DNA from 4 places in the Pectobacterium wasabiae CFBP 3304 genome. Region 4 is predicted to be linked to each of the others. Evidence: predicted binding sites of a transcription regulator. Region 4 holds the regulator's gene; each other region holds the start of a gene.
What was found. Region 4 encodes CRP, which controls carbon source genes, mostly activating them, when cyclic AMP is high. Its sites were predicted from a motif close to ATGTGANNNNNNTCACAT; they were not measured.

Region 1 (4,972 bases), 1.5 Mb from region 4:
AACCTGACTGCATGAGCTGTTTGGTTGTCCAGCATCAATTCACCTTTGATCAATTGAAACGTCAGCGGCTGAGACAACGCGGGGTCGCCCTGCTGATTCAATGCCGAATCCGTATTGAGCCAGAGGGTCATCCCCGTTTCGATGCTGAGCTCACGGGTTTCTCCCTTCCCGGTACGGTAATCCGCAGCATAGCTTTCCCACGGCAGGCTAAAACCTACGCCGCCAGTCATGCTCGCAATCACCAACAATTTGAGTATGCGTCGGCGTTCTTCACCCCGCTTGCTCAACACCGAAGAGGCTAATTGGCTGTCTACCGCATGGAAGCGAGCATGAACCTGTTCAACCTGCTGCCAGGCAAGCCGATGGGCTTCATCTTGATGTAACCAACGCTGCCATGTCTGGCGATCGTGTTCGGAACAGTCTTCGTCATACAGCGTGGCATACCACTCAGCGGCGGCATAAAGAACGTCTTTCGGAATAGAGGATGTGATAGAGGAAATCATAAGTCCTGACACAATAGACAATTCAGCATTGCCTGTGCCATATATTTTTTCACCATCCGCTCGGAAACGGCTAATTGTTCAGCCACCTGTCGGTAGGTCAGGCCGTCAAGATGAACCAATAGGAATGCCTGACGCACTTTCCCCGGCAACGTCGATAGCATCTGTTCGATGGCCAGCAACGCATCAACCGCCATCGCCTGCTGCTCTAACGAGGGCGAAAAGGTAAACTCTTGCTCTGCCAGCACCTGAAGGTAGGCATTTTCGATGTCTTTGCGTCGCCAGTGGTTCACCATCAGCCCGTGAGCCACGGTCGTCAGCCAGGCACGCGGCTCACGAATACGATCGGTCTGATGCTGGCAGATTAAACGTAGAAACGTATCCTGTGCCAGATCGGCAGCCTGCTGTGAACACCCCAAACGCCGACGCAACCATGCCTGTAACCAAGCATGGTGCTCATAATAAATCTGCTGAACGCTTAAGGTTTCAGGCTGATGGGGGCAGGCAACGGCAGGACTCTTCACGGCATTCGCTCAATGTGACAGCAATGAAATGATTTTCATTATCATTAAAAGCAAAGTCAACGACTATTCACGCCTATCGTGCTGATTACGGTAAAAAGGAGAGGGTTACATGGCGTGTGGTACAAAGAGAAAGAAGCTCAAAGACTAATGTCGATCGTTTAAGCATCGAGATACACAAAGCACCACGAGCAAGGTGTCCCTGCGGAAACCTCATCCCCATGTTTTTCCTAAAAATGAGCTTGAGCAGCCAGTATTCGGGAATACGGCATCGCATAGGGGAAATAGAAGAAGCGACAAACATTGGAGCCGAACCTAAAATCGACACCGTCAGCACAAAACACATAATTCACAGACAAATCAAAAAGTTAAAATTAACCTCCAATCACTTTCCTTCCGCATTTCTTCACATATCTCAGTCAATAAAATACGTATTTCGCCGTGGGATATCCCAGCCGGGCCGACTTCTGTGGCGTAGATCACTCAAGACATCCACCTTTCCACTTAGAAGTGGAAAATTACTCGCTACAAACTCTTAACGTCAAACGTTAGTTTTATACCAAGGCCATTAATGGGGTAAGACGAGTGAATAACGGAGCGGTAATGAACGACGTTGGAGATCGGGCGAAGCAAACAGCAACCCTCGCCGAGCGTATGCTGGCGCAAATTTATACCTTGCTAAGCCACCACGACATCACACCGAACGCAGTACAGCAACAGATGCTGACTTCTCATGTCCGCGCGATGGCTCATCGGTCCGTGACCGGCGAACCGCTGCCGGATGTGGACGCCAGCCTGTTTGACGAAATTTCGCCAGAGTCGATGGATCTTGCTCACGACGTGGTGGAGGAATTTGGCAACCTCCCAGAGGAAGAGGCCTGGCTGCTGTCAGTCCACTTTGAAGTAGCGAAAAACAACCTATAAGGAACGGAAGATGGAACAGATTACCGTCATCATTGGCGATCGTTTAGGCAAAGGCCAGAAAGTGGCAGCAGGTGTTGAAAAAGCAGGAGGCCGTGCGGTTGTCGTACCCGGTGTCGCGGCGGATATGAAGCTGGGCGATGTGATGAAAGCGGAAAACGCAACTTTCGGCATTTCATTTTGTGGTAGCGGCGGCGCTGGTGCTATCACGGCACAGAATAAGTACGGCTACAAAGCCAAGTACGGCATGCGCTCTGTTGAGGAGGGTGTCACCGCCATCAACGAAGGCTGCAACGTACTAGGATTCGGTTTTATGGATAAAGAAGAATTAGGCGAACGTCTGGTACTGGCGTGGCAAAAAAAGTACGGCGTATAACCATGAAAGAACAATTCACCACTACGGTCAGGGTTAAGGGAAAAGGTGACGCAAAAACGCGCGCCTTCGCCGATGCACTGAACCATGTTCAAGCCGCGGTGATGAAGGCGTCACCGCATATTTTACTGCGTATTGAACCACAGGATGTGCAGGTTGTTCATGCGCACGAAACGGCGCGTAAAGAGGCGTTTTTGTTCCTCTTTCTGCGTCGAGAAAGACGCACGTACAGCGTGGAGCTGGACGTTACCGTCAACGTGACCGCCATCAATCTCGATAAAGTGGATTTTGTCACGACATAACTCAACGCATATCCAGTTCTTCGCCCCCTTAGAGGGCGGATTTACAAGATAGAAGAGGGCTGACTGATGTTCTTAATCATACTAATAAAATCGCTCATCATTGGCGGCCTGGTTGGCGTCGGCGTTGGTGCAGGGGCTGCACGCATGTTTCATGCGCCGACCACTCAGGGAATGGGCGCATTTCGTACACTGGGCGAACTGAACTCTTGTGAAGGGGATCCGGCGTCACATTTCTCCTTCGGCCTGGGCTTCTTTTTTAACGCCTGGGCATCCTCCGTTGCGGCAGGTTCTTTCACTCAGGATGTTGACCACCGCATTATCCCAAACTGGGGCGCGGCGGCGTTGATGGTGAAAAACCGCAATGTTGGCGAAACCCTGCACGATCCAAAAAAGATGGCCATTGCTTGTGGTCTGATTGGCATGATCGTGGTGACTTTCCTTAATCTGACCGCCTCTTCCGTACCCGCAGCGCTACAGGTGACCGCCGTTAAGGTGCTGGTTCCCGCAGCCAATCTACTGGTGAATATCGTGATGCCAGTGATCTTCTGGCTAGCGGCAATTGACGCAGGCAAAAAATCCGGCTTCTGGGCTACCGTTTTCGGTGGTTCAGCACAACTGATTATGGGGAACGCCGTACCGGGACTGGTTCTGGGTATTCTGATTGGTAAAGGTGTGGAAGAAAGCGGCTGGAACCGCGTTACTAAAGTGATGATGACAGCCATTGTTGCGCTGTTCGTGCTGAGCGCCTTCTTCCGTGGTTTCGATCTGAAAGTGATCGCCTCCTTCAACCTGAGCGCGCCGAACTGGCTGGAGCTCATCCACAATTCGCTCAGCGGTAAATAAGGAAAGACGATGGAACAGAATAAAGGCTTTTGGTACGCCGACTGGTCATTCCCAATTTTCGTCGGCCTGCTCTCTTCCGGCGTCTTCGCCGGAACACATATGTATTACCTGTACGGTATTGGCGCGTTTAACGAAGTCGCGTTCGTATCAATGCTACGAGCCGGGATGGATACCGGTGTCTACGGTGCGGTAGCAGCGTTCGGGGCCAGCTTCCTGTTCGCCCGTATTATTGAAGGTTCGCTGGTGGGGATCCTCGATATCGGCGGCGCAATCCAGACCGGCGTGGGTCTCGGCGTTCCAGCACTACTGCTTGGTGCGGGGTTTGTGTTTCCGGTAGCGAACTTTGTTGCTTCTCTGGCGACAGGTCTGGTGATCGGTTTGGCGATTGGCTACCTGATTATTCTGGCTCGTAAATTTACTATCAACCAAAGCGACTCCACCTACGGTGCAGACGTGATGATGGGCGCGGGTAACGCCTCTGGTCGCTTCCTTGGCCCATTGATCATTCTCAGCGCGATGACGGCTTCAATTCCAATCGGCATCGGTTCTTTAGTCGGCGCACTACTGTTCTATCTCTGGCAAAAGCCGATCACCGGAGGCGCGATCTTGGGAGCGATGCTGCTGGGCTCCCTCTTCCCAATCGCCCTCTGACACACACGGGCACTGAGGTGCCCGTTACCACTGGAGATATGTATGTTTGATTTACTCCTGCGCCGGGCACGTTTGGCTGACGACACAGTAACGGATATTGCCATCAAATCGGGGAAAATCGTCGCATTGGGAGAGATCCACGGCCCAGCACTCAAAACCATCGACCTGCACGCAGCGCACTACGTGAGTGCCGGTTGGATCGATTCCCATGTGCACTGCTACCCGCACTCCCCTATCTACCATGACCAGCCAGACAGTGTGGGGATCGCCACAGGTGTAACCACAGTGATTGATGCCGGCAGCACCGGCGCTGATGACGTGGATGATTTTTACACCGTTACCCGCCAGGCAGTGACTGAGGTATACGCGCTGCTGAATATCTCTCGCGTAGGGCTTATCGCACAGAATGAACTGGCCAATATGGCAAATATTGATGCCGAGGCTGTGCGCAACGCGGTGAAGCGTCACCCCCATTTTATTGTCGGCCTGAAAGCACGTATGAGCAGTAGCGTGGTCGGCGAGAACGGTATCGCGCCTCTGGAGCGCGCAAAGGAAATTCAGAAAGCAAACGGCGAACTACCATTAATGGTACACATTGGTAACAACCCGCCGAACCTTGATGAAATTGCCGATCTGCTAACCACAGGGGACATCATTACTCACTGCTATAACGGCAAACCGAATCGTATTCTCACCCCTAGCGGTGAGCTGCGAGCATCGGTGGCGCGTGCGATTGCGCGCGGTGTGCGGCTGGATGTCGGACATGGCAGCGCCAGTTTCAGCTTTGCCGTGGCGCAGCAGGCGATTGCTTTGGGGATTTTGCCACAAACCATCAGTTCCGATATTTACTGTCGCAATCGC
Region 2 (4,972 bases), 940 kb from region 4:
GAGCGCGGTTTTTTTTCCTCCCCATGATCCTGCCGATAGGCTTGATAGGTTAGCGCGACGTTTTTGAAGTATTCCGTCATATAATTAATGCAGACCTGTACTTTCAGCGGCAGGTTATCTTTGCGGGTATAGAGCGCATAGACTGGACGCGGATCGGAATGGTAACGGTTGAACAGAATCTCGATTTCGCCACGGTTGATTTCGTCCACGATCCACATGAGTGGAACATATGCGATGCCTGCTCCTGCCTTGAGCCAGCGTACCAATGTTTGTGGGTCGTTGGTGACAAAGCGCCCCTGTGGTGTGACACGGGTCGAAATGCCTTCCGGTGCGATTAGCTCGAATTCACTGTCGGGTCGCACGCTGTATTCCAACCAGGAAAAATTCACCATATCTGCTGGCTTATCCGGCGTGCCGTGCTGCGCCAGATAGCTTTTCGCGGCACAGACCACCATCGGCATCGAGCCTAAGCGTTTCGAAAACAGGCTGGAATCCTGTAGTGCGCCGACGCGGATAACGATATCCAGTCCATCGGCGATCAGGTCGGGAGCCGGAATTCCGGTAACCAGATTGACGGATAAACCGGGATATTCCTTCAGCATCGCCGCCGTCATGGTGGACAACACGTTCTGCGCCATGGTGGACGAACTACCAATGCGCAGCGTGCCGATCGGCGTATTGTTGAAAGCATAAAGCTGTTCGTGTACCTCATGCGCTTCATGCAACATTCGACGGCAGCCGTGATAATAAATTTTTCCCGCTTCCGTCAGACCAATGCTGCGCGTACTGCGGTTCAGCAGCTTAATCTGTAGCTCATCCTCAAGCTTGCTGACGGTCTGGCTGACGGCGGATACGCTCATCTGTAACTGGCGGGCGGCGGCGGTAAAAGAACCAAATTCCACCACGCGGGCAAACACCGACATACTCTTTAGTCTTTCCATTATTCACTCTGGCTTAAAAGTGATTTAGATCACACTATGTAGATAAGGTGATAATAAGCATCCATAATATAGCCTATCCGGTGGTTCTGGGCAGAACAGAGCCATTCAATGATTGTGTTTATTTACCCAATTAGAGTAATACGCTGATTTCCCATCGTTAGTCAGTCCCTGCTGACATCGCTATTCATCAGTTTACCGCTATCCAATTCGTTGGCTGCCAGCCTGCGGGATGAAGCGCTTTTGTCGATGCTGAACGCCAGCACAACGCTGTGCTACTGCACGACATAATTTACCATCCGGTAGCACACCTGCTCGCTACCGCTACCTAATAGAAAAAAGGAAAAGAGGATGAGTTCACTCCCGGTTATGGTGCTGTTCGGGCTGTCATTTCCCCCCGTTTTTTTTGTCTTACTGGTGTCGTTGACCCTGTTTTTTGTCGTGAACCGTCTGCTGCAACCGACGGGTATCTATGACTTCGTTTGGCATCCAGCGCTGTTTAACAGTGCGCTGTTCTGCTGCTTGTTCTATTTACTGTTCCGTTACGGTCTGTGAGGTGTCTGTGAAAGGTTTCTTTTTAACACTGTTTAGGCAGCAGGCCGGACTGATCAAAAAATGGAGTCGTGTGGTCATCACGCTGGTGATTGTGCTGTGTGCGATTGTGGCAATCTTCCGTGTCTGGGCGTTTTATACCGAATCGCCCTGGACGCGTGATGCTAAATTTACGGCGGATGTAGTGGCAATCGCGCCGGACGTTAGCGGGTTACTGACCGATGTTCGCGTTACGGACAATCAACTGGTGAACAAAGGTGATGTACTGTTTGTCATCGACCAGCCACGTTATCACCAGGCCGTGGCGCAGGCGGAAGCCGATGTCGCCTACTATCAGGCGCTGGTGACCGAAAAACGCCGGGAGTCAGGTCGCCGAGCACGACTGGGTGTCAGTGCGATGTCGCAGGAGAATATCGATCAGTCCAGCAATGCGTTAGAAACCGCAACGCACCAGTTTGCTAAAGCGCAGGCGGTATTGTCGCTGGCAAAACTGGAGTTGGAGCGCACCGTGGTGCGCGCGCCTGCCGACGGTTGGGTGACTAACCTGCATGTGCAGAGCGGCGAATTTATCGAACGCGGTAATACGGCAGTGGCACTGGTAAAGAAAGATTCGTTTTACCTGCTCGCGTACATGGAAGAGACCAAGCTTGAAGGCGTTCGTCGTGGCTATCGTGCGGAAATCACCCCGCTGGGTAGCGAAAAGATATTTTACGGCACGGTGGATAGTGTGGCGGCTGGGGTAAATAACAGTAGCAACAGTGCAAACACTAAAGGCCTGGCTAACGTGGATTCCAATCTGGAGTGGGTGCGTTTAGCGCAGCGCGTACCGGTAAAAATCCGCCTCGATCGGCAAATGGGTGACCTTTACCCGGCTGGCACGACCGCGACCGTGGTGATCACTGGCGAGCAAATCAATAATGACAAAAAACCGTCGCCGCTCATTCGCCTGCTTTATCGCCTGCGTGAGTTTGGTTAAGTGAGGCGATGATGAAAACCTCGTCGTTGGCTGTCTCTATGTTCTTTACGACACCGAAATTTGCGCGCCTTCGCTTCGCTTTTAAACTGAGCTTTGCGATTGTGCTGTCCCTGTTTCTGGGTTTTCACCTACAGTTGGAAACCCCGCGCTGGTCAGTGCTCACTGCGGCAATTGTTGCTGCCGGCCCTGCATTTGCCGCAGGCGGTGAACCCTTTTCCGGTGCAATTCGCCATCGCGGTGTTTTACGTATTATCGGGACTTTTATCGGTTGTATTGGTGCGCTTGTCATCATTATTGCTACCGTTCGTGCGCCAGTGGTAATGCTGATGCTGTGCTGCATTTGGGCCGGCCTCTGCACCTGGGTTTCCTCGCTGGTTAAAGTCGAAAATGCCTATATATTCGGGCTGGCGGGCTATACCGCGCTGATCATTATTGTCTCTACGCAGGGGACACCGCTGCTGACGCCACAGTTCGCCGTGGAGCGCTGTAGCGAGATTGTGCTGGGTATCGTCTGTGCCATTCTGGCCGATTTGCTGTTCTCACCCCGATCGATCAAGCAGGATGTTGACCGCAGCATCGGCGAACTGCTGGTGGATCAGTATCGGTTACTGCAACTCAGCATGAGTGGGGCGGAGAAAGAAGCGATAGATGCGGCATGGCACGCACTGGTGCGCAAAACGACCGCGCTAAGCGGCATGCGCAGCAGCCTGATGCTGGAGTCTTCACGCTGGCAGAACAGCAATCGCCGTTTAACGTCGTTGCATACGCAATCGCTCACGATGATCACTCAGGCGTGTGAAACTTACCTGATTTTGCAGGATGTGCCGACCCCTGTAAAAAGCAGTCTGATGCAGGTGTTGAATCAGCCTGTTGAGTCGTTCCGTGATGTGCATTGTCGTGTGAAAGCATTGCGCCACCTGGTTGCGGCTGACAGCCGTGACGTGCCGCCTACGCTGATCGACTGGATTGGTGCGGCGACGCGTTATCTGCTGATGGCGAAGGGTGTGCAGACTAACGGACGCATCAATATGATAGAAGCTGACGTGCTGAACAGTGATGTAGAAATTAAAGCGCCCTCAGCCGAAACCCACCATGCCATGATCAACGGTTTACGCACCGGTGTGGCGACAGCGCTGGGCTGCCTGTTCTGGCTTAGTACTGGTTGGACGTCCGGCAGTGTGTGTATGGTGATGATTGCGGTAGTGACGTCGCTTGCTATGCGTTTACCGAATCCACAGATGATAGCGAAAGATTTTCTGTTTGGGACGATCTACGCGCTGCCGCTGGGGGCGCTGATGTATATGTTTATCATGCCATCAACGCAGCAAAGTATGCTGCTGCTGTGCCTGAGCTTAGGGGCGATGGCTTTCTTTCTTGGTCTTGAAGTACAAAAGCGTCGGCTGGGTTCGCTGGGTGCATTGGCCAGTACGATCAATATCCTGGTGTTGGATAACCCGATGGCATTCGACATCAGTCAGTTTCTGGACAGCGCGATCGGTCAGATCATCGGCTGCTTTCTGGCGCTGATGGTGATCCTACTGATCCGAGATAACACCAAAGCGCATACGGGGAGAACGTTGTTGAACCGTTTTGTTTATGGTGCGGTTTCGGCGCTGACCACTAACAGGGCGCGGCGAAAAGAAAATCATCTACCAGCGCTGTACCAACAATTGTTCCTGCTGCTGAACCGCTTCCCTGACGACATCGCTAAGTATCGCCTTGCCTTGTGGATGATCATCATGCATCAACGTCTGAGAACGCTGGATATTCCGCAAAACGCGGTGCTGTCTGCCTTTCATCGTCAGATTCGTGCGACGGCGGAGCAGGTGATTCTGGCCCGTCGCGATACTACGCGCAGTCGCTATTTCACGCAGTTGTTGGAGGAGCTTGAACGCTATCAACAGATACTGACAGAACAGCAACTTCCCCCGAACGTGACGGCGCCTGTGGGACGGTTGAGTGGGATTCTGCGTGATTATCAGCATGCGCTGAGCAACTAATATTGATAAAGCACGGGATGAGTGAATCATGCTCCTCATCCCGCTATCGCCATTATTCTGTGGTTTCAGCTAGCTCGCGCAGATACTGGAAGATCTGACGGGTGGCTTTCGGCGGTTTGTTTGCTGCTTTCTCTTTCTGCGCATTGCGTACCAGAGAACGCAGTTGCTGACGGTCGGCATGTGGATATAGCGCCAGAATCTCTGGAACCACATCGTCTCCTTCGGTAATCAGGCGGTCGCGCAACTGTTCCAGTTTGTGGAATAACGCCACCTGCTGATTATGACGGTTGTTCAGCTTATCCAGCGCGGTTTGGATCGGCTCTGGATCGCGGGCGCGCAGCATCTTACCAATGAGCTGTAGCTGACGGCGGCGGCCTTCTTTCTTGATCCGCTGCGCCAGTTCCACTGCGGCACGCAGATCGTCGTCCAACGGGATCTTCTCCAGCGCGTTTTTGCCCAGATCGACCAGTTCCGCGCCGAGATCTTTCAGCGCTTCGGCATCGCGC
Region 3 (4,972 bases), 920 kb from region 4:
CGGGGAAAGGTAACTCAGCAATTTGATCGAACGTCTCCTGCCCCTGTTTCGCCAGATTTTCTGCCTGTTCTGCGCTGCTGCACTGGTTCAACATGGTGATATCCGCTCCGGCAATAAACGAATCAGGCTTGGCAGAAATAAAAATGAGTCCTCGGAGCGTCGCATGCTGTCGCGCCAGTTCGAAGACCGAGATAATCTGTTCTGCAAATTCGCGCTTTAACGTGTTCACTTTCTCACCGGGGACATCAATGTTGATCACACCAATATTATCCGGCCGAATGGTGAAAGAAAAAGCAGAGGGGCTTTCCGTTGCCGCAAGGAAAGGCTGTTGATCGTTCATGGCGTCACCTCCAGTACCATTGCCGCACCCAGCCCGCCCGCCGCGCAGGCGGTGGTTAATCCCAGTCCACCACCGCGCCGACGCAGTTCATTCAGCGTTTGCGTGATCATCCTCGCACCAGTGGCGGCAAAAGGATGTCCATAGGCAATAGAGCCACCCAATACGTTGAACTTAGCGCGATCCACCTCACCCAGTGCGGCATTTCTGCCCAATTGGCTTCGGGCGAACTCATCGCTGGCAAACAGCTTCAGATTTGCCAACGTCTGGGCGGCAAAGGCCTCGTGCATGTCAATGAGCGTCAGATCGGCCAGTGCTACACCCGCCCTTGCCAGCGCAAGCGGAGACGCATAAGCCGGCCCCAACAACATATCACGTTGCACGCCGATGGCGCTGAATGCATAGCTGCGCAGGTAGCCTAATGGCGTAAGTCCCAGGCTTTTGGCCTTAGATTCACTCATCATCAAGACCGCCGCCGCACCATCCGTTAGCGGCGTACTGTTCGCTGCCGTCACCGTGCCATGCCGACGATCGAACGCCGGACGTAAGCGCGAATACTGCTCTAAGGCCGAATCGTGGCGCACGTTGTTATCTTCACTCAGTGCTTTCTCATAAGGAGGAACATACGCCGTCATCACCTCATCGCGCAGCACGCCAGATTCCCAGGCCTGGGCCGCTAGCCTGTGCGAACGATGCGCCAACTCATCCTGCTCTTCACGCGTGATGCCGTAAGTTTTTGCCATCTGTTCAGCAGTATCGCCCATGCGCAACCCGGTGGAATATTCCGCCACAGCAGGCGCAACCGGCAGCAGATCTTTCGGCCGCAGGCCACTTAACAGCTTCAACTTCTGACTCAGCGTTCTGGCCTTGTTCATATCCACCAGCGCTCTGGCCAACGCTTTGCTGACACCAATGGGCAGCACGGAAGAAGAATCTGCGCCCCCGGCAATGCCGACTTCCACCGTTCCCGCCATAATGCTTTCCGCCACATTGGCAACGGCCTGAAAGCTGGTAGCACAGGCGCGTGAAACGCTATACGCATCGGTATATACGCTCATGCCCGTACCGAGCACGATCTCTCTGGCGATATTCGGCGCTTCGGGCATTTGGACCACCTGCCCGAACACCAATAGCTCGATCAGTTCAGGATCGATACCCGTTCGAACCAGTAACTCACTGGTGACGAGCTTGCCTAACTCAATGGCAGGAACGCCATGATAGGCCGTTGCCTGCCGGGCAAATGGGGTGCGTAATCCGCTCACGAACGCAATGCGATCGCCACGGCGGGTTATCAGAGGTAATACCTCGCTCATAAACGCTCCTGTTAACCGAAAATAAAGTACGCGCACAACAGGTCTGACCTGATTTCATTGTTAACCAGATAGTTACATTACGCAAAGCTGCGCAACATAAAAGTGTGAAGAGCATGCGCGTCGCGGCGAACAAAGATGAATGAATGGCAAAAAGCGAAGGGGGAACCAGTAGTCAGGCGATTCGTTAGGACAAGACAGGAAACAATCAACAGGAGCCAGGAAAAGACTCCTGCCAACACAAAAATTAACGCAGGCCGAGCTGGAAAATCATCGTTTCAGCCTGACAACTGAATGTGAAATCGATGTCCAGTTTCACGCCGCCGTCTACCTCTTCCAGCGTGCTGGCAATTTCGCAAGGTTCGGATTCTACCGCGCGCGCTTTTGCCGTCAGAGCAGTGAGTGCCGCCTCAGCATCAGAACGATCGCCGAACACTTTACTGTAAGACGCCGTGCAATCCGTATTATCCATGATGGTACCGACATCGACACAGCAGCAGGCTGCGGTTTCTTCAGCGCTGCATTTATTGATTACGTTCGTCATGATGCTTTCCTCTTAAGACTTAAGACGCGGGAGATTTGATCCAGTTCAAATATTTCTATCTTCCTTATATTTTACTCTCTCACCCTAAAGCAGTACCAGCACTTCATGCCAGCCAGTAATTTTAGTGATATCAGTCACATTAAAGCGTTATTAGGCAGTGAAAACCGCGTAACACCTCCTCACACAAATTAACCAAAACGTTAAGCAGATCTAAATTCCGCATCATTTTGGAAATATTTAGAACACACAAACGCAACATTACCGTATTCACAACTTATACTTTGGCAACTGGTCTGATTTGTCAGGCTGAGTGCGCCCCCTACAATGCGCGTCCCTTGTTACCTCGTGTAACAACGTTAAATAACAAGCATATAAAGAGGTTTTGGTCATGAGCCAGAAAAACCTGTTCAAACAATCCACAATTGCTGTTGCGGTGGCCCTGTTTTCAGCAAATGTGTCCGCGGCTGGTTTCCAGCTTAATGAATATTCATCATCGGGTCTGGGACGTGCGTTTTCTGGTGAAGGTGCCGTAGCCGACAACGCCACCTCCGGCAGCCGTAACCCAGCGACCATGACTATGTTTGACCGCCCATCGTTCTCCGGTGGTGTCACCTATATCAACCCGGATATTGATGTTCAGGGGAAAAACTCCCAAGTCCCAGGGCAGAACACCAGCGCCAAGAATATCGCGCCACACGCCTGGGTACCTAATCTGCATTTCATCATGCCGCTTAATGAGCAGTGGGCGATCGGTGCTTCCGCCACCACTAACTATGGTCTGGCGACTAAATTTAATGATAGCTATGCGGCTGGTTCTATCGGCGGGGAGACCGACCTGTTGACGTCAAACCTGAACCTGAGCGCTGCGTATCGCCTGAATCAACATTTCAGCTTTGGTCTGGGCCTCAATGCGGTCTATGCCGATGCTAAGATTGTTCGCCGAGCAGGTGAACTGGCAAACATTCCTCCCGTCATTAACGGAGTACCGTCTGGTGGTTTGCAAGGCGTAGTTGCAGGCCCATCTTCAGAACTGGTTCACATGGAAGGTAAAGAGTGGGGCTACGGCTGGAATGCCGGTATCCTGTATGAAGTGGATGAAAACAATCGCTTCGGCCTGACCTACCGTTCCAAAGTCGACATCGACTTCGATGGTGATTACCGCAGTAATATCCCTGCCGGCCTCCCAGGAACACCTGTCGGGACAGGGGGGGCAACAATTCCCGGTAAGCTGACGCTGAACCTGCCGGAAATGTGGGAAGCCTCCGCCTACCACCGCGTAGCGCCTAAATGGGCGGTGCATTACAGCCTGACCTACACCAGTTGGAGCCATTTCCAGGAACTGAAAGCGACAGGTAGCAACGGTAATACGCTGTTCCAGAAAGAGGAAGGCTTCCGTGATGCCTACCGTATCGCACTCGGCACCACCTACTATCATGACGATAACTGGACATTCCGTAGCGGTATCGCATTTGATGATAGCCCGGTACCAGCCGACAGACGTTCTATCTCTATCCCCGATCAGGACCGTTTCTGGTTAAGTGCAGGCACTACCTATGCGTTTAACAAAGATGCCTCTGTTGATGTTGGCGTGTCTTATATGCACGGTAAGCAGGTTGATATCAGCGAACCTATCTCTGATAGAGCAGGTTCTCCAAGTTACAACTTCAGCTCTAAAGGTAAAGCCTGGCTGTACGGCGTGAACTTCAACTATGCGTTCTAAATAAAAAATGGCGTTCTAAATAGAGTACGCATTCTATTTGTTACCAGTCAGCGTGATAAAGCAGGTAAGGCAACTTACCTGCTTTTTTTTTGCTCATCACAAGGCATTTGTCTCTTTCTTACTGGCGTAGTGATTAGCTAATGATGAACAATCCACGAACATCATAATGTCAAATCAGTCATTCAACAGACGCCCGCCATCTACGACGATCTCACTACCGATTGTCCATCGGGACTCATCTGAAGCCAGGTACAACACAGCCTTGGCAATCTCCTCCGCCGTGCCGAAACGGCCTGAAGGGATGCTCTTGACGATCTCCTCATTGACTTGTTTACGATAGCTTTCAGGAATACCCAGTTTGTCATACAGCGGGGTATCTATAGGACCTGGGCTAACCGCATTGATGCGAATACCACGTTCCATCAGTTCGCTAGACAGCGTTTTTGACAGGCTAAGGAAAGCTGCTTTAGTCGCAGAATAAACGGAGGAGCGGCTCGATCCTACATGCGAACTAATCGACGTATTGAGCACGACTGAAGCGGGATTGGCGAACACAGGCAAAAGCGACTGGATCAGAAAATACGGCCCCTTGACGTTAATATCGAAGGAGCGATCAAACATTTCCTCTGTCCATTCTTCGATCGGCTGCCAAACGGAAACACCAGCGTTGAGAAAGACAACATCAACCTTTCCGTAATGTGCCTCCACGGCTTGAGCCAGTTCATTCTGTGCACTCACGCTGGCCGAGTCAGCACGCAGCACCAGCACTTCACTGCCAAGTTCGGATTTTGCCGCGGCAATAGAATCGGGGTTGACCCCGGTGACGATGACGCGAGCCCCCTCAGCGAGGAACTGCTTTGCGGTTTCCAACCCAATGCCGGAGGTGCCGCCAGTGATAAGGGTACGTTTATTGTGTAATCGAGACATTAAGAACTCCTGATCATAATAGCCGGATGCAGCAATTTGCTGCCAGGGACAGCGCTAATCATATGTGTATGCATAAATAATGATAAGATTCTTATTTCGCATATGATTTATTCCATTACCGCATGAATCAAGGA
Region 4 (4,972 bases):
TATGCGGTTAAACGCCATAGCCCGTATAAAACCAAGATCATCGCCTTCTACAATGCATTTCATGGCCGGACGCTGTTCACCGTTTCGGTTGGCGGACAGCCTAAATATGCCGATGGCTTCGGGCCTAAACCTGCGGATATCGTGCACGTTCCGTTCAACGATCTTGCTGCTGTTAAAGCGGTGATGGACGATCACACCTGCGCGGTCGTGCTGGAACCAATTCAGGGTGAAGGCGGCATTACCCCGGCTACGCCTGAATTTTTGCAGGGCGTTCGTGACTTGTGCGATCAACATAAAGCGCTGCTAGTGTTTGATGAAGTACAGAGTGGGATGGGGCGTACCGGTAAATTATTCAGCTATATGCACTATGGCATTACGCCAGATATCCTCACTACCGCGAAAGCGCTGGGTGGTGGTTTCCCGATTAGCGCGATGCTGACGACGGAAGAGATTGCATCAGCCATGACGGTTGGGGTACACGGAACGACCTATGGTGGCAATCCGCTAGCTTGTGCGGTCGCTGAAGCCGCGCTGGATATCATCAATACGCCAGAAGTGCTGTCGGGCGTAGCGGATCGTCACGATCGCTTTGTTAGTGAACTGGAGAGAATCAACCAGCAGTACAGCGTATTTGATCAGGTACGTGGTATGGGGCTGCTGTTGGGTGCAGAGCTGAAACCGCAGTGGCATGGTCGTGCGGGCGAATTTCTGGCTGCCGCAACGGCACAGGGGCTTATGGTGTTGATGGCGGGGCCGAACGTCATTCGTTTTGTGCCGTCTTTGATCATTGATGAAGATGATATTGTGCAGGGGATGGCGAAATTCGCCAAAGCGGTCGCTCAAGTGGTTGATACCGCGAACTGAGTTCACGATATTTTGTGATAAACCGTTTTGTACGCATTGTGCGATAAAAAAAGCGTGAGGCCGAGGCTTCACGCTTTTTTATTGGTAGGGTAGTACTGCGACAGGGATTTAGCGAGTGCCGTAAACGACGATCGTTTTACCGTGTGCAGAGATCAGATTCTGGTCTTCTAACATTTTCAGAATGCGGCCCACGGTTTCACGCGAGCAGCCAACGATTTGCCCAATTTCCTGACGGGTAATTTTAATTTGCATGCCATCTGGATGTGTCATGGCATCAGGTTGTTTGGCCAGGTTGAGTAATGTTTGGGCGATACGGCCAGTCACATCAAGGAAGGCGAGGTTGCCGACTTTTTCTGAGGTTACCTGAAGTCTGTTTGCCATTTGCGCAGACAGGCGCATGAGGATGTCCGGGTTAACCTGAATGAGCTGGCGGAATTTTTTGTATGAAATTTCAGCCACTTCACAGGCGGTTTTTGCCCGAACCCAAGCACTGCGCTCCTGACCTTCTTCAAACAGGCCGAGCTCACCAATAAAATCGCCCTGATTGAGGTAGGAAAGAATCATTTCCTTGCCTTCTTCATCTTTGATTAGCACTGCGACAGAGCCTTTCACGATGTAGTAAAGCGTTTCTGCTTTTTCACCTTGGTGAATCAGCGTGCTCTTCGATGGATACTTGTGGATATGACAATGGGAAAGGAACCATTCGAGAGTTGGGTCTGTCTGCGGTTTGCCGAGAACCATTCGCTATCATCCTCTGTTGTAATTCACTGCGCAAATTACAGGGGTCAGAGTTCCCTGTACGGCGTGTTTAACTGCTAAAAAAATAAAATTCAGTCTAGGCAGAATGACGTCAGGGAATATACTGGAACCACTGTACCCTTGATTTTCCGGCTGCTACCTTGCCGCACCGTAAACGTGGCTGGGTATGTCTGGCTACGTCATCATCTTCTTCGTTTCTGGGTTTGTCCAGAAAAGGTCTATTCTATTTTTGTTTTAACACAGCTTTAATGATGTGTCTTGTGTTGTCTCGCTTCAGCATGACAAAGCTCTGATTAACGCTGGTTTTTGTACAGTAACGATATAAATTTTCAAAAAATTTTTAGTGGAGAGGCATCATGCAGGCTCGGGTAAAATGGGTTGAAGGCTTAACGTTTTTGGGCGAATCGGCATCAGGACATCAGATATTGATGGATGGTAATTCTGGCGATAAAGCGCCCAGTCCGATGGAAATGGTGTTGATGTCCGTAGGAGGATGCAGCGCGATTGATGTGGTATCGATTCTGCAAAAGGGCCGTAATGATGTGGCGGATTGTGAGGTGAAATTGACGTCGGAACGCCGCTCTGAAGCGCCGCGTTTATTTACCCATATCAATCTGCATTTTATTGTGACGGGGAAAGGATTGACCGATAAAGTCGTCGAGCGGGCGGTTGCCCTGTCAGCGGAAAAATACTGCTCTGTGGCATTGATGCTGGGCAAAGCCGTTGAGGTGACGCACAGCCACGAAATTAGAGTGCTGGCATAATCTTTTTCTTGAGGCACTAATGCTGATCACTTAAGCCCGCTATTAGGGGAAACACAGAGGAGGTTCCCGCAGGAGGCCTCACCCCTGTGGCCGGCTCGTGTATCTCGATGCTTAAACGATCGGCATTATTCTCTTGGCTCGTGTTACCGTGCCCAGCTTTGCTCATTCGATGGCTTTCCCTTCTATCAGTCGCTGCACCAGCGGTGCCATGATGAGCTCCATCGCCAGCCCCATTTTCCCGCCGGGAACGACCAACGTGTTGATGTGGGAGATAAACGAACCCTGCAGCATAGCGAGCAGATAGGGATAATCTATATTATCCAACCCCTGAAAGTGAATGACGACGAAGCTTTCGTCCAGTGACGGAATCGACTTGGCGGCAAACGGGTTAGAGGTGTCCACGGTAGGCACGCGCTGGAAGTTGATATGGGTGCGAGAGAACTGCGGCGTGATGTAGGTGATGTAGTCTTCCATGGAGCGGACAACGGAATCCATCACCGCTTCACGTGAATGGCCACGTTCATTGACGTCACGAATCAGCTTTTGAATCCACTCCAGGTTGACGATTGGCACCACGCCGACGAGCAAATCCACATGCTGTGCCACGTCATTTTGTTCGGTGACTACGCCGCCGTGCAGCCCTTCATAGAACAGGATATCGGTGGGTTCCGGCATCGGTTCCCACGGTGTGAATGTTCCGGGAACCTGATTATAGGGGATCGCTTCATCGTAGGTATGCAGGTATTTCCGCGTCTGGCCGCGCCCATGCAGGCCATATTCGATAAACGATTGTTCCAGCAGGCTGAAATCATTCGCTTCCGGGCCGAAATAGCTGATGTGTCGCCCTAAATCACGCGCTTTGCGGATTGCCATGTCCATTTCCGGGCGGGTATAGCGGTGAAAGCTGTCGCCTTCCAACTGGGCTGCGCGTAGATCAAACTGCTGGAAAATCTTACGAAAGGCCAGACTGGTTGTCGTGGTACCTGCTCCGCTGGAGCCGGTAACCGCAATAATCGGATGCTGATGTGACATAAGGCGCGTGACTCCATGATCGCGATGCCACATAGGCTGAAGCCTGCGTGCATCCTCAAAAAAGACGTAATGGTTCCCATTGTTAGCATGTTTGGCGCGCTCTTTCACGCCTTTCGCCATGATCAATAAGGGGCATGCCCTCCTGCATTGAGCTGGCCGCGTGGCATAATATTGAGAGTTTCATGTAACTCAGACCACACCAAAACTACGTCGCCCGATTGGAGTTGGCTGCGGATATCTTCCACTTTCTGTGCCAACGAGCGCTCCTGTTCGCCGTAGTCAGTGCCTTCGCGCAGCACGAACGATTCGATGATGTTATCCAGCGTTTCTGGATCGAGCTGTTGCCAGGGAATAATCACGCTATGTTTCCTGAGTAAAAAGGGTTCCTGAAGAAGAATCGGTGGCGTGGTCCAAAAATGGGCTAAGCCAGTTGGGAATGCGCTGTTCCAGCCACATTTCCGGTTTCAATAACGTACCACTTACGAAGCCGACGTGCCCACCATGTTCCGTTAGCTGATACTCAATATTAGACGGTAACTGCGACAGATCGGGAATCACCTCCGGCGTCATGAAAGGATCGTCTTTTGCGTGGATGATCAGCAGCGGTTTGCGTATTTTAGGCAATAGCGGCAGAGCACTACAGCGTCGATAGTAGTCAGCCGCATCGCGAAAGCCGTGGATACGTGAGGTAATGACGTCATCAAACTCGCGTAACTGACGGATTCGCTTCAACTGCGGCAACTGAATCGGCAGCGTGTCTGGGTAGGCTGCCAGCTTGCGGCCGGCGTTTTGTTTCAACAGACGCAGCAGGTAGTGCTGATAGACGCGCGAGAAACCTTGTTCCATCCGACGGCTACAGGGCTCGAGCATTAAGGGGGCGGAAACGATGGCGGCGGCGGACAGGGAACAGGCTTCGCCCTGCTGACCGAGCAGGTAGGCCAGCATGTTGCCGCCGAGAGAAACGCCGATGGCGGCGGTAGGAGCCCCGCCCAGCGTCTCTTGCATCCAATGCAGAAAATAGCTGGCATCGCTGGTTTCACCGGAGTGATAAATACGCTTCATCCGGTTGGGCTTACCGCTGCACCCGCGAAAATGCATGATGACGGCCAGCCAGCCACGCTGTTTGCAGGCATGCAGCAGGCCGTGGGCATAGGGACTATGAAAACTGCCTTCCAATCCGTGAAACAGCACCACGCGCGGTTTATGCTTAGCCTGCTCGGGCGCTTCGCTCCACGCCAGATCGACAAAATCGCCGTCGGGTAATTCAAGCGGCTGCCAGACTGGCGAGAACTGCGCGTGACGCCGAATCAGGCGCGGTAATAGCGTTTGCAGATGCGGATTATGGGCACCGCTTAGCGGACGAAAATGGTCATGCATAAAGGATATGAAAATCTTGTTGTCGGCTCTTGTACGATCAATATCACACTGTTAGCTTCAATGCTGCCAGTTGGTACGACATTTGGGTCAGGAGCGCCCACAAATAATGGAACTGAGTTTATTTCTTTCGATGTTGGGTTTTCTGTGGGTAGCGGCTATCACGCCGGGGCCGAATA

Region 1: a site for CRP is predicted at 1,489-1,506, ahead of A7983_RS12060 (glycine dehydrogenase). Genes of this name have one in related genera too.
Region 2: a site for CRP is predicted at 959-976, ahead of aaeR (HTH-type transcriptional activator AaeR). Genes of this name have one in related genera too.
Region 3: a site for CRP is predicted at 2,314-2,331, ahead of fadL (long-chain fatty acid transporter FadL). Genes of this name have one in related genera too.

The regions. Positions count from the first base shown of each region.
Region 1 is NZ_CP015750.1:2,660,083-2,665,054, reverse strand. Features, by position in the region: gene A7983_RS12070 (FecR domain-containing protein) at 1-503, opposite strand, end outside; gene A7983_RS12065 (sigma-70 family RNA polymerase sigma factor) at 500-1,024, opposite strand; gene A7983_RS12060 (glycine dehydrogenase) at 1,607-1,945, shown strand; gene A7983_RS12055 (SFCGS family glycine-rich protein) at 1,956-2,318, shown strand; gene A7983_RS12050 (DUF4312 family protein) at 2,321-2,617, shown strand; gene A7983_RS12045 (DUF4311 domain-containing protein) at 2,684-3,460, shown strand; gene A7983_RS12040 (DUF4310 family protein) at 3,470-4,111, shown strand; gene A7983_RS12035 (amidohydrolase/deacetylase family metallohydrolase) at 4,154-4,972, shown strand, end outside.
Region 2 is NZ_CP015750.1:2,098,257-2,103,228, forward strand. Features, by position in the region: gene aaeR (HTH-type transcriptional activator AaeR) at 1-941, opposite strand, end outside; gene aaeX (p-hydroxybenzoic acid efflux pump operon protein AaeX) at 1,290-1,493, shown strand; gene aaeA (p-hydroxybenzoic acid efflux pump subunit AaeA) at 1,501-2,466, shown strand; gene aaeB (p-hydroxybenzoic acid efflux pump subunit AaeB) at 2,505-4,466, shown strand; gene yjgA (ribosome biogenesis factor YjgA) at 4,519-4,972, opposite strand, start outside.
Region 3 is NZ_CP015750.1:236,349-241,320, forward strand. Features, by position in the region: gene fadJ (fatty acid oxidation complex subunit alpha FadJ) at 1-340, opposite strand, end outside; gene fadI (acetyl-CoA C-acyltransferase FadI) at 337-1,650, opposite strand; gene A7983_RS01150 (YfcZ/YiiS family protein) at 1,895-2,191, opposite strand; gene fadL (long-chain fatty acid transporter FadL) at 2,580-3,911, shown strand; gene A7983_RS01160 (SDR family oxidoreductase) at 4,086-4,838, opposite strand.
Region 4 is NZ_CP015750.1:1,159,149-1,164,120, reverse strand. Features, by position in the region: gene argD (bifunctional acetylornithine/succinyldiaminopimelate transaminase) at 1-864, shown strand, start outside; gene crp (cAMP-activated global transcriptional regulator CRP) at 973-1,605, opposite strand; gene A7983_RS05275 (OsmC family protein) at 1,980-2,387, shown strand; gene A7983_RS05270 (phosphoribulokinase) at 2,550-3,419, opposite strand; gene A7983_RS05265 (YheU family protein) at 3,542-3,778, opposite strand; gene A7983_RS05260 (hydrolase) at 3,780-4,796, opposite strand; gene A7983_RS05255 (LysE family translocator) at 4,903-4,972, shown strand, end outside.